2 regions of the Streptomyces sp. NPDC021080 genome follow, and region 2 is predicted to be linked to the other one. Evidence: riboswitches for the same ligand, from Rfam matches in the RefSeq annotation. Region 2 holds a riboswitch; the other holds the start of a gene.
The links. Region 2 has a riboswitch for cobalamin ahead of ACH4S8_RS43405 ((2Fe-2S) ferredoxin domain-containing protein). Riboswitches for the same ligand answer to the same signal wherever they lie in the genome.

Region 1: linked by a shared signal. The riboswitch ahead of ACH4S8_RS35795 (cobalamin biosynthesis protein) and the one ahead of ACH4S8_RS43405 ((2Fe-2S) ferredoxin domain-containing protein) in region 2 are both predicted to bind cobalamin.

Annotation. Positions count from the first base shown of each region.
Region 1 is NZ_JBIRQM010000018.1:81,374-89,064, reverse strand. It holds gene cobN (cobaltochelatase subunit CobN) at 1-66, opposite strand, end outside; gene ACH4S8_RS35800 (cobyric acid synthase) at 63-1,658, opposite strand; gene ACH4S8_RS35795 (cobalamin biosynthesis protein) at 1,655-2,626, opposite strand; cobalamin riboswitch at 2,732-2,875, opposite strand; gene ACH4S8_RS35790 (hypothetical protein) at 3,080-3,298, opposite strand; gene ACH4S8_RS35785 (anion permease) at 3,318-4,559, opposite strand; gene ACH4S8_RS35780 (class II aldolase/adducin family protein) at 5,065-5,805, shown strand; gene ACH4S8_RS35775 (alpha/beta hydrolase family protein) at 5,964-7,091, shown strand; gene ACH4S8_RS35770 (hypothetical protein) at 7,293-7,691, shown strand, end outside.
Region 2 is NZ_JBIRQM010000034.1:33,217-40,907, reverse strand. It holds gene ACH4S8_RS43420 (IS110 family transposase) at 433-1,497, shown strand; gene ACH4S8_RS43415 (beta-propeller fold lactonase family protein) at 1,912-2,982, opposite strand; gene ACH4S8_RS43410 (SUKH-4 family immunity protein) at 3,764-4,333, opposite strand; cobalamin riboswitch at 5,123-5,299, shown strand; gene ACH4S8_RS43405 ((2Fe-2S) ferredoxin domain-containing protein) at 5,354-5,728, shown strand; gene ACH4S8_RS43400 (dihydropteroate synthase) at 5,955-6,389, opposite strand; gene metF (methylenetetrahydrofolate reductase [NAD(P)H]) at 6,373-7,284, opposite strand; gene metE (5-methyltetrahydropteroyltriglutamate--homocysteine S-methyltransferase) at 7,363-7,691, opposite strand, start outside.

The DNA of each region.
Region 1 (7,691 bases), on a different contig from region 2:
GGCGCCGCTGGCGCGGGCCGCCAGCAGGTCCGTGTCGGCGGTCGACAACAACAACACAGTGCTCATGCGGGTGCTCCCGGTGGAATGAAGGGCAGTCCTTGTGGCGCGCCGGACTCGATGAGCCGCCACAGCGCGTCCGTGTCCGCGTGTTCCTCGATCAGGTCGCCGAGCCGGTCCAGCTGCTCCTCGCGCAGCGCCGCGAACGACGTGTCGGGGGCCGGCACGAAGCGGCGGCCCGCGGCGGCGGCCACCTCGCGCAGGAAGGCCCGCCGGAATCCGTCCGACTCCAGTGATCCGTGCCAGTGGGTGCCCCAGACGGAGCCGACCCGGCAGCCGTCCAGGCCCTGTCCCGCGGCGTCGGACATGAACGTCTCGCCGCCGGTCACCTCGGCGACGCCGTGATGGATCTCGTACCCCTCGACGTGCTCGCCGAGGGCCGTGCCCACCGGCCGTGCCAGTGTCTTCTCCCGCGCGAACCGCACGCGTACGGGGAGGAGCCCGAGCCCCTCGACCCGACCGGCGCGGGACTCGACGTCGTCCTCGATGTGCTCCCCGAGGAGCTGGTAGCCGCCGCAGACGCCGAGGACGGGCCGCCCCTCGGCGGCCCGGCGTGCGACGGCGTCCGCGAGGCCGCGCTCGCGCAGCCACCGGAGCGCCTTGACCGTGCCCCGGGTCCCGGGCACGACGACCAGGTCCGCGTCGGCCAGTTCCTCGGCCCGGTCCACGAACCGCACGACGACGCCCGGTTCGGCGGCCAGCGCGTCCACGTCGGTGAAGTTGGACATCAGCGGGATCGCGCAGACGGCGACCCGCAGGACGTCCTCGCCGACGGGTGAGGAGACCGCGGACTCGCGGACGGCCCCGCGCAGCGAGACGCGCAGCCCGTCCTCCTCGTCGATGCCCAGACCGTGCCGGAACGGCAGTACGCCGTACGAGCGCCGCCCGGTCAGGCCGTGCAGCATGTCGAGGCCTGGCTCCAGCAGGCTGACGTCACCCCGGAACTTGTTGACGAGGAACCCGGCGACGAGCGCCTGGTCCTCGGGGGACAGCAGCGCGACCGTCCCGAAGAACGAGGCGAACACCCCGCCCCGGTCGATGTCGCCGACGACGAGCACGGGAAGCCCCGCGTTCCGCGCCACCCCCATGTTCACGATGTCGGTGCGCCGCAGATTGATCTCGGCCGGGCTGCCGGCTCCTTCACAGATCACCGCGTCATACGTGCCCCGCAACTGCGCCAGACAGTCGAGGACGGGCGCCAGGAGTGCTTCCTGGCGCCCCCCGCGCAGCCGGTCCCCGGGCGATGCGGCACCCGACGAGGGGTCCGCCGCGGACCCGGCCGTCCCGAAGAACCCGCGCGCGCTCATCTCGCCGACCGGCTTTCCCATCAGGACGACCTGGCTGGTGCGGTCGCCGCCCGGCTTGAGCAGCACGGGATTCATCAGCGCGGTCGGCTCCACCCGGGCGGCCTGCGCCTGCATGGCCTGCGCCCGCCCGATCTCGGCGCCCTCGCGGGTCACGAACGAGTTCAGGGACATGTTCTGCGCCTTGAAGGGCGCGACCTTGACGCCCCGGCGCGCCAGCCACCGGCAGATCCCGGCGGTCACGACGCTCTTGCCCGCGTCGGAGGTGGTTCCGGCGATCAGCAGCCCGCCGCTCATGCGGTGCGCCCCTTCCTGATGGACGGAACCCGTCCGGTTCGGGTGAGCAGGACCCGTGCGGTGGCACTCACCCCGAGCGCGAGCCAGCCGACGCGCCGGGAGAGCCGTACGGCCCGTTCGATGTCGTGGACCTGGACGGCGCGCCCCGCGCCGCCCAGCACGGGCCGGTGCTCGACCCGTCCGCCGTACGAGAGGGTGCCGCCGAGCCGCACGCCGAGCGCGCCCGCGAACGAGGCCTCCACGGGCCCGGCGTTGGGGCTCGGATGCCGGTGGGCGTCCGCGCGCCAGGCGCGCAGGGCGCCGCGCGGGTCCGGCCCGGCCACGGCCGCGAGGACGGCGGTCAGCCGGGCCCCCGGCCAGCCGGCGACGTCGTCCAGCCGGGCGGAGGCCCAGCCGTAGCGCCGGTACCGGGGGGACTTGTGTCCGACCATGGCGTCGAGGGTGTTGACGGCGCGGAAGGCGACGAGGCCAGGCACGCCGGCGACGGCGCCCCAGACCAGCGCGCCCACGACGGCGTCGGAGGTGTTCTCGGCGACGGACTCGACGACGGCGCGCGCGACGCCGTCGGCGTCCAGCGCCTGCGGGTCACGTCCGCACAGATGCGGCAGCCGCTCCCGGGCCACGCCCAGGTCACCCGCCGCGAGGGCGCCGCCGATCGCCCGTGCCTCGCGGCCGAGGGAGGTTCCCCCGACGACGGACCAGGTGGCGGCGGCGGTCAGGGCGACGGAGGCGGTACGCGACGTGCGTACGCGGCGGCTCGCGAGCGCGGCCAGTGAGGTGGCGCCGCCCACGCAGACGGCGGTGTGCAGGGCGCCCCACCCGCGGTGGTCCCGCCACAGGGTCCGCTCCACGGCCGCGGCGGCCCGCCCGAACGCGGCGACCGGATGCCCCCGGCGGGGATCGCCGAGCAGCAGGTCGCCGAGAAGGCCGGCGGCGGCGCCGTACGCGAAGACGCGATCGGCACGCACGGGGTCAGCCGGCCGTGGGGTGAGGCGGAACCTTCGTACTCAGCGGAACGGGCAACGGGCAGCCGCGCATGGCGATATGTCCTCACTCAGGGTGTCCACGCCCTGGTTCGACGAGACCGGCGGTGAGAGTTCCTGGCTCCCGGGGAGTTCCTTCCCCGATGACAGTGGCGGGACCGCGCCGGATTCGCACCGGCTTCCTCTCATGCCGCCGTACTTGGCTCCGGCAGTCCACCACGGGGCGAGAACGGCCGTCAACTGGCTGTTGACCTGCGGAGGGACAGTGTGCGCAGGCCCACATACGCGTGGGGCGCGGGACCCGTGCGCGTGGGGCGGGGGACACATACGCGTGGGGTGCGGGACGGTGATCCGTCCCGCACCCCACGCGCGGTACCGCCCGGCGCGACCCGGTTGCGGGTCGCGGGGCCTGTCGTCCGGACCAGGCCCCGTGCCGGGCTACTTGGTGATGATCAGGGAGATGCCGTACGCCACCGCCGCGGCGCAGGCCGCGAAGCAGACGTAGGCGCCGGTGGCCGCCGCGACCGCGGAACCGCCCTGGGACGTCTCCTTCTTGGAGAGGCCGGCGACGCCGAGGGTGAAGAGGGCGACGAGGGCCACGGTCACTCCGAGGCTGACCCCGAAGACGGATCCGAGAGCTGACCAGTCGATGTTCATGCTGCTTTTCCTTCGGGTCTCAGGCCACGCGGGACTGCGCCGACGGGTTCACCGTGGGCTCGGCCGGAGCGGGGATGGTGGCCGTGAGGCCGTCGGCCACGGTGCCGGCCGGGGGCGGGGTGACGGCGGCGATGGCCTGCGTCACCACACCGGCGGGCTCCGCGTCGTCGTTCACGTTGTTGTGGTCGATGACCTCGCGGCGCGAGCGGCGCCAGATCGCGAAGCTGGACGCGACCAGGAAGACGGCGACGAGCGCGGTGCCCCAGGCGCCGAAACCGGTCACCCACTCGGCGAGGGCGCCGACCATCGCGGCGGCGGGCAGGGTGAGGACCCAGGCGACGGCCATGCGGGTGGCGGTGGACCAGCGGACCACACCGCCCTTGCGGCCGAGGCCCGCACCCATCACGGAACCGGAGACCGAGTGCGTGGTGGAGAGGGAGAAGCCGATGTGCGAGGAGGCCAGGATGACCGTGGCCGCGCTGGTCTGGGCGGCGAAACCCTGCTGCGGCTGGAGGTCGGTCAGGCCCTTGCCCATCGTGCGGATGATGCGCCAGCCGCCCAGGTAGGTGCCGAGCGCGATCGCGAGACCGGCGGAGAGGATGACCCAGACCGGCGGGTCGGAGTCGGGAGCGACGGCGCCACCGGCGACCAGGGCCAGGGTGATGATGCCCATCGTCTTCTGCGCGTCGTTGGTGCCGTGGGCCAGCGAGACCAGGCCCGCGGAGGCTATCTGGCCGGCGCGGTAACCCTTCTTGGTGGCCTTGGTCTCGGCGTCACCGCTGAGCTTGTACGACAGCCGGGTGGCGACCATCGCCGCCAGGCCCGCGACGATCGGGGCCGCGACGGCGGGCAGGAGCACCTTGCCGACCAGGACGTCCCCGTGCACCGCGCCGGTGCCGGCGGAGGCGATGGTGGCGCCGACCAGACCGCCCATGAGGGCGTGCGAGGAACTGGAGGGGAGTCCGACGAGCCACGTCACCAGGTTCCAGAGGATCGCGCCGACGAGCGCGGCGAAGATCACCTCCGGCCGGATGCCCGTCTCGTCGACGAGGCCTTTGGAGATCGTGTTGGCGACCTCGACGGAGAGGAAGGCGCCGACAAGGTTGAGGGCGGCGGACATGGCCACCGCGACCTTGGGCTTCAGAGCGCCGGTCGAGATGGTGGTGGCCATCGCGTTGGCGGTGTCGTGGAAACCGTTCGTGAAATCGAACACGAGAGCGGTGACGATCACGATTCCGAGGAGGAGCGTGATGTGTTCCATTTACCCAGGCTTCTGTTGGACGTCAGTGGCAGGTGGACCGTAGGCAACCTGGGTGAACGGAAGGTGAACTGGGTCGGACTTCGCGATGTCTCGAACGGTGGACAGTCGTTCCGCTTGTGTCGGAGGCCGGCTCGGCAGGCTCGAACGGATGCGGAATTCCGTGCTCCACTTGGGCTCGCGGGGTCGGGCGCGGCCATCGGGTCGGAGCAGGTTTGAGGAGCGAGATCCCCGTCACGTCCAGGCTGTAGCCGTCGTCACACCTTCCGGAGGGCCGAAGCGGTCGCCCCGGAGGTGGTGTCCGGGCGTCGGTCGGGTCGTAGTGGACCGGCCACGGGGTGTGATCCGCGGTGAATGTCCGAGCGGGGTCACGTCGGCGTTCCATTGATGTGAAGTGATGTAAATCACATACAACCATGGGGTCTTGGCGGCCGGACACCTCCCGCATCCGTCCCGCGAGCACTCCCGCAAGGGGTGCGCGAAGGAGGGCGCCTGGCAGGATCGCGTCATGACTGAGCGGCACCGGGACACCCCGGACGGGCGGGAGCACCCACGGACGACGGACGAGGCCGGCGGGCGGGGCGAACCGGCTCCGCGGGACACCCGCGACACCCTTGGACGGGCCTGGGACGAGCTGGTCTCGACGGCCCGACGCACGGTCGCCGACGGACTGGTCGTCGGCACCTCCGGCAACGTCTCCGTCCGGGTCGGCGACACCGTCCTGGTCACACCCACGGGCGTGCCCTACGACCGGCTGACGCCCGACGACATCGTCGGCGTCGGCCTCGACGGCCGGCAGGTCCTCGGTTCGCTGCGCCCGACCAGCGAACTGCCGATGCACCTCGCCGTCTACCGCGCGACCGGGGCACGGGCGATCGTCCACACCCACGCGCCGCACGCGACGGCCGTCTCGCTCCTCGTCCCCGAACTCCCGCTCGTCCACTACATGGCGGCGGCCATGGGCGGCCCGGTCCGCGTCGCCCCCTACGCGGCCTACGGCACACCGGAGCTGGCCGAGAACACGCTCCGAGCCCTGAGCGGTCGCACCGCCTGCCTCCTCCGGAACCACGGCACCATCGCGCACGGGGCCTCGCTGCACCAGGCGTACGACCGCACAGCCCAGCTGGAATGGATGTGCCGCGTCTGGCTCCTGGCCTCCTCGGTCCCCGGCCTCACCCCCGCCCTGCTCTCACCGGACCAGCTCGCGGAGGCGGGGGAGCAGCTCGCGGGGTACGGCCAGAAGGAGTGAGGGCACCGGACCGGACCCCGGCCCGGGGATCGGGCGAGCGCAGGCCGGCCCGGAGGTCCGGTGAACGCAGGTCGGCCCGGAGGTCCGGTGAGCGTCGGCCGTCACCCCTGGAGGCGCTCCCGCTGGCCGATGGCCGGGACCCCCGGGAAACTGGTCGGGTGCGCACCCTAAGAGCCACGGCAGCGGCCGTCACCGTAGCCATAGCCGCGGGCGCGGCCTCCGTGGCGGCGGGCCGGTTCGCCAGCGACGCCGCGCTGAAGACGCGGCCCGGCAAACCCCTGCCCACCGAGCCCCGGCTCACCGTGCACGCCACGACGGCCGGCGGAATCACCCTCACCCGGGCCCTCGCCTCCCGGCGCCCGGGAACCTACGGCCTCGCGGGAGACGGCTCCCACGCGGTCGTCGGCCCCGTCCAGAACTCCGTGCCCCACACCGCCGACACCGTCGTACGCAGCCTGGAGCGCGTCACGCACGGCTCCCTGGAGCGCGGTGACAAGGTGTGGCTCACCCCGAACCTGTACGTCGGCGATCCCGGGGCCGCCCTCGGACTCGAACACGCCGACGTCGACGTGCCCGGCGAACTCGGCGCCCTGCCCGCCTGGTTCGTGCCCGCCGTCCGCGACACCTGGGTCATCACCGTGCACGGCCTGGGCGCCACCCGGGAACACCCCATGAACCTGATGGAGTTCCTGAACGACCGGCACTTCCCCGTCCTCGACCTCGCCTACCGGGGCGACCTCGGGGCGCCCCGCCCGCCGGACGGACTGAACCACCTCGGCGAGACCGAATGGCGCGATCTCGACGCGGCCATCCGGTACGCCGTCCGGTTCGGCGCCGAGCGGGTCGTCCTGTTCGGCTGGTCCACCGGCGCCACCATGGCCCTGCGCGCCGCCGCCCACTCCGCCCTGCGCGAGCGGATCTCCGGCCTCGTCCTGGACTCGCCGGTCCTCGACTGGGAGACCACCCTGCGCGCCCTCGCCGGCGCCCGCCACACCCCGGGCTTCCTGCTGCCGCTCGCGGTGCGCGCCGCACAGGGCCGCACCGGCGTACGCGGAGACCGCATCGCGCACGCCGCGCACCCCGACCAGGTCAAGGTGCCGACCCTGCTGGTGCACGGCCCGGACGACGGCATCGCCCCCTGGGGCGCCTCCCGCCGCCTCGCCGCGAGCCGCCCCGACCTGGTCACCCTGCACACGGTCCCGAACGCCCCGCACGGAGCCATGTGGAACGCCGACCCGGCGAGCTACGAGGAAGCCCTGCGCCGCTTCCTCACCCCCCTGATGTAGGCCTCGGCACTCCACCGGGAGGAGACCGGCACGCCCCCGGAGCCGACGCGAGGACGCGCTTCCGGTCGGGGCCCGGACGACTCCGCGCGGCACCGTTTCCCATGCGCCGGGCACCCCGGGAGGGCCCCGCTCCCGGCGCCCCCGTGGCCTGCGAGGGCATTCCGTTTGGGTTTTCGGACCGTCAACCGCAAGACTGCACCCGTGACGTCCCGTAACCCGCGCGACTCCAGGCTCCGACTCGTCAGCCCGCGGTCCCTCGCGACCGCTCCCCGAGAGGTGACCCAGCGCCGTACACGCCGCCCCGCACCGCGGCCGCCGGAAGGCACACCGCCGCCCGCGGAACTCGCCCGCATGGCGCGAACGCGTCTGTCCGACGCGGCCCGGGTGGCCCGCTGGGCCGACGCCGTCCTGCGCCCGGGGCGCGACGGAGCGAACCCCGACGGCAAGGGAACCCTCTCCGACGCCACCGCGCAGCGCGCCGCCACGGATCTCGGACTCACCCCGGTCCAGGTCCGCGGCGACTGGGACACCGCCCGCCTGGCCGGTCTCATCGAGGTGCACGGCGACGACGCCCGCCCGGGATGGCGGCTGCGCGCCTGG
Region 2 (7,691 bases):
TCCTGCCCACAGTGCGATGGTTGCCTCACGGTTGGCGCCATGGTTCTCAGCAAGCGCGAGGAGGACGGTCAGCGAGTCTGCCGCGTGGTCTCGGCATGCGACAGCCGGCACATCTGGTGGAGGTGGTCTGACGGGCTCTATGGCGGCCTGGAACCGTGCCCGTACCCAAAGCTCCTCACTGGCTGACATCCACGGGTGACTGTGAGGATGTAAATGGTGCCGTCCGAGGGGTCTGACCCTCCGTCTGACCGACGCTTGCTGTCCTGTTGATGATTTGTCGGCCGTTTCGGGCGGTGCCGCCCTGCACGCGGCCGGTCGGGCGTTTGTGACCTCATAGGAGCCCGGCCAAAGGTCCCATCACAGTCTTGTCCTCCCGCCCGACCGGCGCGTGCCATCCCCTCATGCACCGCACGGAAGGACAGCATCCTCAGCATGGCAGACGAGACAGCGGTGATCGGCGGCGTCGACACCCACACCGACTTCCATCAGGCCGCCGTGATCGATTCCATCGGCCGGCACCTTGCCACCCAGGCCTTTCCCACCACCCCCGACGGCTATCACCGGCTGCTGGGCTGGCTCTGCTCTTATGGAGAGGTGATCGCCGTCGGCGTCGAGGGAACCGGGGCCTACGGCAGCGAACTCGCCCGGTACCTGCAGGACAACCAGATCACCGTCATCGAGGTGGACCGCCCCGACCGCCGGGCCCGCAGGGCAGGCGGCAAGTCCGACCCCATCGACGCCTACGCCGCCGCAACCGCCGTCCTCACCGGCCGGGCCGGCGGGATCCCCAAGGCCCGCGACGGCATCGTGGAGGCCATACGCACCCTGCGCGTGGTCCGCCGCTCCGCCGTCAAGGCCCGCACCCAGATCATCAACCAGATCCGCAGCCTCATCATCACCGCGCCCGGCGAGGTCCGCGAACAGCTGCGCACCCTGCCTCCTGCCCAGCTGATCAAGCACCTGGCCCGCTCCCGCCCCGGCACGCGGACCAGCGAACCCGCCTGCGCAGCCAAGGTCGCCCTGCGGCGCCTCGCCCGCCGTCATCAATACCTGACCGCGGAGATCAACGATGCCGATGCCGAACTGCAGACACTGATGACCGAAGCAGCACCTGAGCTGGTCGCATTACCCGGCGTGGGGATCGAGACCGCCGCCCAGCTTCTGATCACCGCAGGTGACAACCCCGAACGGCTCACCTCGGAAGCGTCCTTCGCCCACCTGTGCGCAGCGGCACCGGTCCCGGCCAGCTCGGGCCGCACCAACAGACACCGCCTCAATCGCGGCGGCGACCGCCGGGCCAACCACGCACTCCACATGATCGCGCTGGTCCGCATGCGCCACGACCAACGCACCCAGGCATACGTAGCCCGCCGCACCGCCGAAGGCATGTCCAAGAAGGACATCCTGCGCTGCCTCAAACGCTTCATCGCCCGCGAGGTCTACAAGTACCTCACCTGCCAACACACCCCACCGAAGCCGCTCACCCCAACCGCTTGACGCCTATAGGAGCTTCATCAACGACGCCGGACAGGGGCGAACACCAGCGTCTCTGTCCGGCCGCCGCACCGGGCACCGACCTCAGCCAGAGCGGGCCTGGCTCGAACTCCTAAAGCGGGTGCCGAGGTTCGAATCCTGCCGGGAGCGCATCGGATAAGGCCCCGGGTCGATCACGTTCCGGGGACCTTGCCGTGCAGCGCGATGATTATCTGGGGTTGCCAAGAGAACGTGCAGGTCAGCGCGAGTTCGGCCGTTCAGGCAAGTGAGTCACGTAGCGCGGTCTGATCGGTGGTCCGATTGGGTGCGAAGGGTCGGCGGAGGCTTGGGCCGGCGGGCCGTGGTGTGGGGTTGCGTGGTCACGGGGTGCCCCGGCGTCGGTGGTCCGAGGGTGGGCGGCCGGCGCCGGGGCGTTCGTCATGCCGGTGTGCAGTTACCGGGGGCCAGGACGGTGGCCGTGGTTGGCCGGTCGTGGCCTGACTTTCCGTGACCCGGCTTGCCGTGGCCTGGGCAGGGCACGACCCCGATCGCCACCCCGAACGGGAGGTCGCCGACGGGGATGGTGGCCACGACGGTGTTGGTGGCGGTGTTGATCACGGACACCGTGTCGGCGTTGGCGTTGGTGACGTAGGCGCGGGTGCCGTTCGGCGACACCGCCACCTCTCGGGGTGCATCGCCGACAGGGATGGTGGCGCCGACCGTGTTCGTCGCCGTTTTGATCACGGACACCGTGTCGGCGTCGGCGTTGATGACGTAGGCGCGGGTGCCGTTCGGCGACACCGCCACCCCCTGGGGCGCATCGCCGACGGGGATGGTGGCGACGACCGTGTTCGTGTTCGTCTTGATCACGGACACCGTGTCGGCGTTGAAATTGGTGACGTAGGCGCGGGTACCGTTCGGCGACACCGCCACCCCGAACGGGAAGGCGCCGACGGGGATGGTGGCGACGACCGTGTTCGTCGCCGTTTTGATCACGGACACCGTGTTGGCGTCGGAATTGGTGACGTAGGCGCGGGTACCGTTCGGCGACACCGCCACCCCGATGGGAGCGTCACCGACGGGGATGGTGGCGACGACCGTGTTCGTGTTCGTCTTGATCACGGACACCGTGTCGGCGCTGAAGTTGGTGACGTAGGCGCGGGTGCCGTCCGGCGACACCGCCACCCCCAGGGGCTCAAGGCCGACGGGGACGGTGGCGACGACCGTGTCGGTCGCGGTGTTGATCACGGACACCGTGTCATCGGCGCGGTTGGTCACGTAGGCGCGGGTGCCGTTCGGCGACACCGCCACTTCCCACGGCGCAGCGCCGACGGGAACCGTGACCGCCACCGTGTTCGTCGCTCTGTTGATCACCGACACCGTGTTGGCGTTGAAGTTGGTGACGTAGGCGTAGGTGCCGGGCGGCACGGCCTGGGCGGGCTGCGGGGCCACCATGGGCAGGGCCAGGCCGGCCACTACGACGAGACCTGCCCCCAGCGCCCGCAGCAACCCATCCCACCACGAGCGACGCACTCGAAGATCAGGCGGCGCCGACGACGGGAGGGCCTCCTGCACGCCCACCCCCCTCACGGCTTGACAGCTAGTCACAGCAATCCTCTCGACCGGACTGACAGAATGTGACGCATTATGACAGTTCGTCATATTCGGTACGGTGGAGACGCGCGACCGCCCCGGCCATGGGCCATGGCGGTCGCCTGGACGTTCGTGCGCCTCACCGAGACCGCACCCGGTCGGGTGCCGCGACCGAACCGGAGGATCCGGGGCACGGAGGCAAGCGGCGACTACCTGACAACACTGACACACCGGCAGCGAACACGAACGTTGGCAGATGGTCGGTGAAGGTAGCGGGTGCCTCGCCGAGGCGCCCGTGTCGGTCAAGCTGCCGCGAGACGAAGAGGTCATCGTGCAAGGCGCCACCCATGTGCATTTATCGTCGAGGCTTGAGCCGGTCGACCGCCGGATAGCCTGGCTCAGGCTGGCAGCGGTACGGGGAGGCACACAGTCGACCGACCCACCATCGCGGCTGACTGCCGTCGGCTGAGACTCAGACGCTCCATCGCACAGCTTCGCCAAGGGACGTCCGAGGCGAAGAGACCGTGCCATTCGCGTGCCAGATCCCGCGGGGAACCACGGGGAACAGCGGGGACTGACCCCAGAGACGACCCGGGCTCCAGCACCACTCCGCCGCAGATCAGCGCAGCAACCGCCGCCAGGAAACCTCAGCTTCCCAAGCTGAGGTGAGGCGTGCCGCCCTCAGGCTTGGTCCCCGTCACCACAGCCAGCGGCCCAGGAACTCGGCCCAGATGTATCCCTGGTACCCCGCGAACGCCGGGGGGTCGCATTCCTCCAGTTCGGCCGCCAGTTCTTCCAATTCGGCCAGGACGGCGTCTTCCTCATGGTCGTCGGCGTTGAGGAGCAGGTCGCAGGTGTCGACCCGCAGCCCGTAGTGGTGCAGGCACTGCACCCAGAGGACGACGGAGGAGTTGGCGAACCACGGCTCGCCGTCCGGTTGAACGTAGTAGACGGTTCCGGTATCCGGCTCTATGGCCCACGAGGATGTCAGGGCACCGTCCGGGAGGTCCGAGAGCTGCCTCTCCGCCACGAGGTAGAGCATTCGTCCATCAGTGGTCGGCAGTGACGGCTGGAAGCTTTCCTGGAAACACACTCGGGTGAGCGGTGTGTCCTCTGTATGGGGAATGCCGACCTCCATGAGGACCGCCTTGTCCGCGTCCGGTATCCGCCAGTCGCCCACGGCAGACCGCTTGGCCCGGGTCACTCCCTGCCCGCCAGCCCAGTCGACGAGATCTTCGTAGGTCAGGCCCTCATAGAAAAGCGCCACGATTACCTCCGAGCTCGCACGCTACCCCGAAGCCCTCGCACCCGGTCCAAGAGCCCACCAACACAGTTGGAGAGCAGTGCCTGCTCCCGCGGCACTGGCGTACTGGGTGCGCGGCCGGCGCCGGCAGGTCTCTCCTTGGCCATCGACGAAGCCCGACCGTTGGTTAGGTCCCGGGTCGTACCCGGGCCGCCCCCATACAAAGCCGGGGATGCAGCTGCTCTACAGAGCTGGACACCTCGGAAGCCGGCCGCGTGTCTGAGACCCTAATCATGAGCACTGACAAGAGGCCCCACGAGCGTTACCTCTGCCTGTGTGAGGCTCGCACCACAACCGCACCAGATCGAGTGGGGAACAGCGGGGAATCACGATGAAAGCAGCCAAGCCCCGACGAGAGCGCGCCCCGGCTGTTCACCCAGGCCGGCGAACGAATCGGTTGCAAATGCCCGCAGCTTCCCAAGCTGATGGCTGGCAGGCGTCGTCGTCCCGGATCGGCCGTCGAGGCATGCACTGGTGGACGAGCGATGGCGTGGCTGAGCCTGGTGGGGGTGCAGCGAGGCACACGCGTGCGTGATCGGTTGGCAATCCCGCCGTCGTGGCTGACTTTCTTCGGCTGAAGAAGGAGTGGTTCCCGTCCGCGTACGGCGACAGCGCCGCGAGGATCTTCGGGTTGGCCTCGGTCTCGTCGGAGCCTTCCGTTGGGCCTGAGGTGTTGATCGCGCGCACTCGGAACGCCGGCCCGCGTATCCGGTTCCCCGTGACCGAGCGCACGAACTGACCGCGCGGCGGGCTTGATAGCCTCGTCGGGCCAGTCGAGCCACATCCGAGGCCAGGGAATCCGGTGCGAATCCGGAACTGACGCGCAGCGGTGAGGGGGACGGGCGGGGCACGACGCCACTGGGAGACCGGGAAGGCGCCCCGGCCGGACGAACCCGAGTCCGAAGACCTGCTGGCACCGCCGCGCCGCCGGCGCGGCGGACGTCCGTAGGCCAGGCTCCGCGTACGAGCCCCGACCCCCGAGGCATGCCCGTGCTCCGTACCCCGAACACCCCCGCCACACCGGCGCCGTGCCGCGTCGTCGTCTGCCGGGACTGCTGCTGCGGAACCCCGAAGGTGACCGGAGTCGATCACGAACGTCAGACCGAGCGGCTCGCGGAGGACGCCCCCGTACGCGTCTCGGACTGCCTCGGCGTGTGCGAACACGCCAATGTGATCGTCGTCCAGCCCTCGGCCGCCGCGCGGGCCGCCGGCGCCCGTCCGGTCTGGCTCGGACTCGTCAACGACCCCGACGCGACCGAGGACATCGTCGCCTGGGTGCGCGCCGGCGGTCCGGGGATCGCTCCCTGCCCCGACATTCTCGGTCTGTATGTGTTCACGCCGCCTCGCAAGACGCGGTGAACGAGCGCACCCGGTGGGGGCGTTCAGTGAGGGAAGGCGCGCCTGGTGCCCCTTGCCGGGGCAGGTGCTCGCGGAACTCCGCTGTGCCGAGCCGGGATTGAGTCGACGGACGTCACTCGAGCAGGCGGGGTCCGGCGCATGCCTGTCTCCCGCCTGGTCACCAACCGCTCGGCTCCGCCGATCCAGGGCCTCGAACACGGTGAGCGTGTCCCGGAGGACCATGACGTCATACGGGGTCCACGACCACAAGTCGGCAGGCCGTACCGGCGAGTTCCTCGTAACGGGTGGGATCGTCGAACCTCTGGATGTCGTCGAGATACGCGGCGCCCCGGGCGGTGGTGAACCGCTGCGTCGCGGGCCGACAGGAGTCGACGGACACCGGAACGCCCTCGGCGACCAGCTCGTCGATGACATCGGCCGGCCGTCTCATCTCCTCGTCCGGGGGCACCTGTCGTGACCCCGGACGACTCGTGGCAAGACCGAGTTCGATGGCGTCGGCGCCCTCCGCGCACAGCTTGCGCGCGTGCGCCACCGCCGCGTGCGCGGTCAGGAACCGGTTCCCGTCCGAGAACGAGGCCGCGGTGATGTCGACGATGCCGACCGGCGCGGGACGACGGATTCCCGCGGGAACGGTGTTCGAAGGCTCAGGCCTGGAGCCCAAGGCTCTGATAGATCTCTGTCGTCACCGTCGAGTGATTCATGGTCATGAAGTGCAGTCCCGGAGCGCCTTCGGCGAGCAGGCGGCGGGACATCGCGGTGGCGTGATCGATTCCGAGTGCTCGGACGGCTCTCGGGTCTTCCTGCGCGTCGAGCATGCTCTCGGCCAGCCGGGCCGGGAAGGCGGCGGTGGAGAGCGTGGGGATACGCCGGAGCGAGCGGATGGTGGTGACCGGCATGATCTCGGGGATGATCGGTGTCTCGCAGCCGGCCGCGGCCACCAGGTCCCGGAAGCGCAGGTAGTCCTCGACGTCGAAGAACATCTGGGTGATGGCGAAATCGGCTCCGGCCCGGCACTTGGCGACGAAGTGGCGGATGTCGTCGTCCCGGTCACGGGAACGGGGATGCAGCTCGGGGAAAGCGGCGACGCCGACGCAGAAGTTCCCGGATTCCCTGATCAGACCGACCAGGTCCGCCGCGTACCGGACCCCCTGCGGATGCATGGTCCAGGAGCCGAGCGGGTCTCCCGGCGGGTCTCCGCGCAGGGCAAGAACATTGCGTACGCCCTGGTCGGCGTAGTGGCCGAGGATGTTGCGCAGTTCGGCAGTGCTGTGGCCGACCGCGGTGAGGTGGGCGACCGGGGTGAGTGTGGTCTCCTGCGCGATCCGGCCCGTGACGTCGACCGTCCGGCCCCTCGTCGAACCGCCCGCCCCGTACGTCACCGAGACGAACGTCGGCGACAGGGCCTCCAGTCGGCGGATCGCCGTCCAGAGCCCCGCCTCGGCCTGCGCGGTGCGCGGCGGCATGAATTCGAAGGAGAAGGAGCGGCCTCCTCGTGCCAGCAGGTCGCGAATGGACACTGCGCTGTCGTGCCGTGTGCTCGGGATACCGAGAGCCATGTGCGGGTGCTTCCTCCGATGCCGGGGCGCCGGGGGAGGACGGCGGCCGCGTCCTCCCCCGGGCGATGGGACCTGCTGTCAGGACGCGGAGAGTTCTTCACGGACCGTGCGCGCGGCGGCGACCAGGTTCTCCAGCGAGGCACGGGTCTCGGACCAGGCGCGGGTCTTCAGGCCGCAGTCGGGGTTGACCCACAGGCGTTCGGCGGGGATGGCCTTGAGCCCGGCCCGCAGGAGGCCGGCGGCCTCCTCGGCGCTCGGGACGCGCGGGGAGTGGATGTCGTACACGCCGGGACCGGCCTCGCGCGGGTAGCCGTGGGCGGCGAGTTCGCGGGCGACCTGCATGTGGGAGCGGGCGGCTTCCAGGCTGATGACGTCGGCGTCGAGGTCGTCGATGGCCTGGACGATGT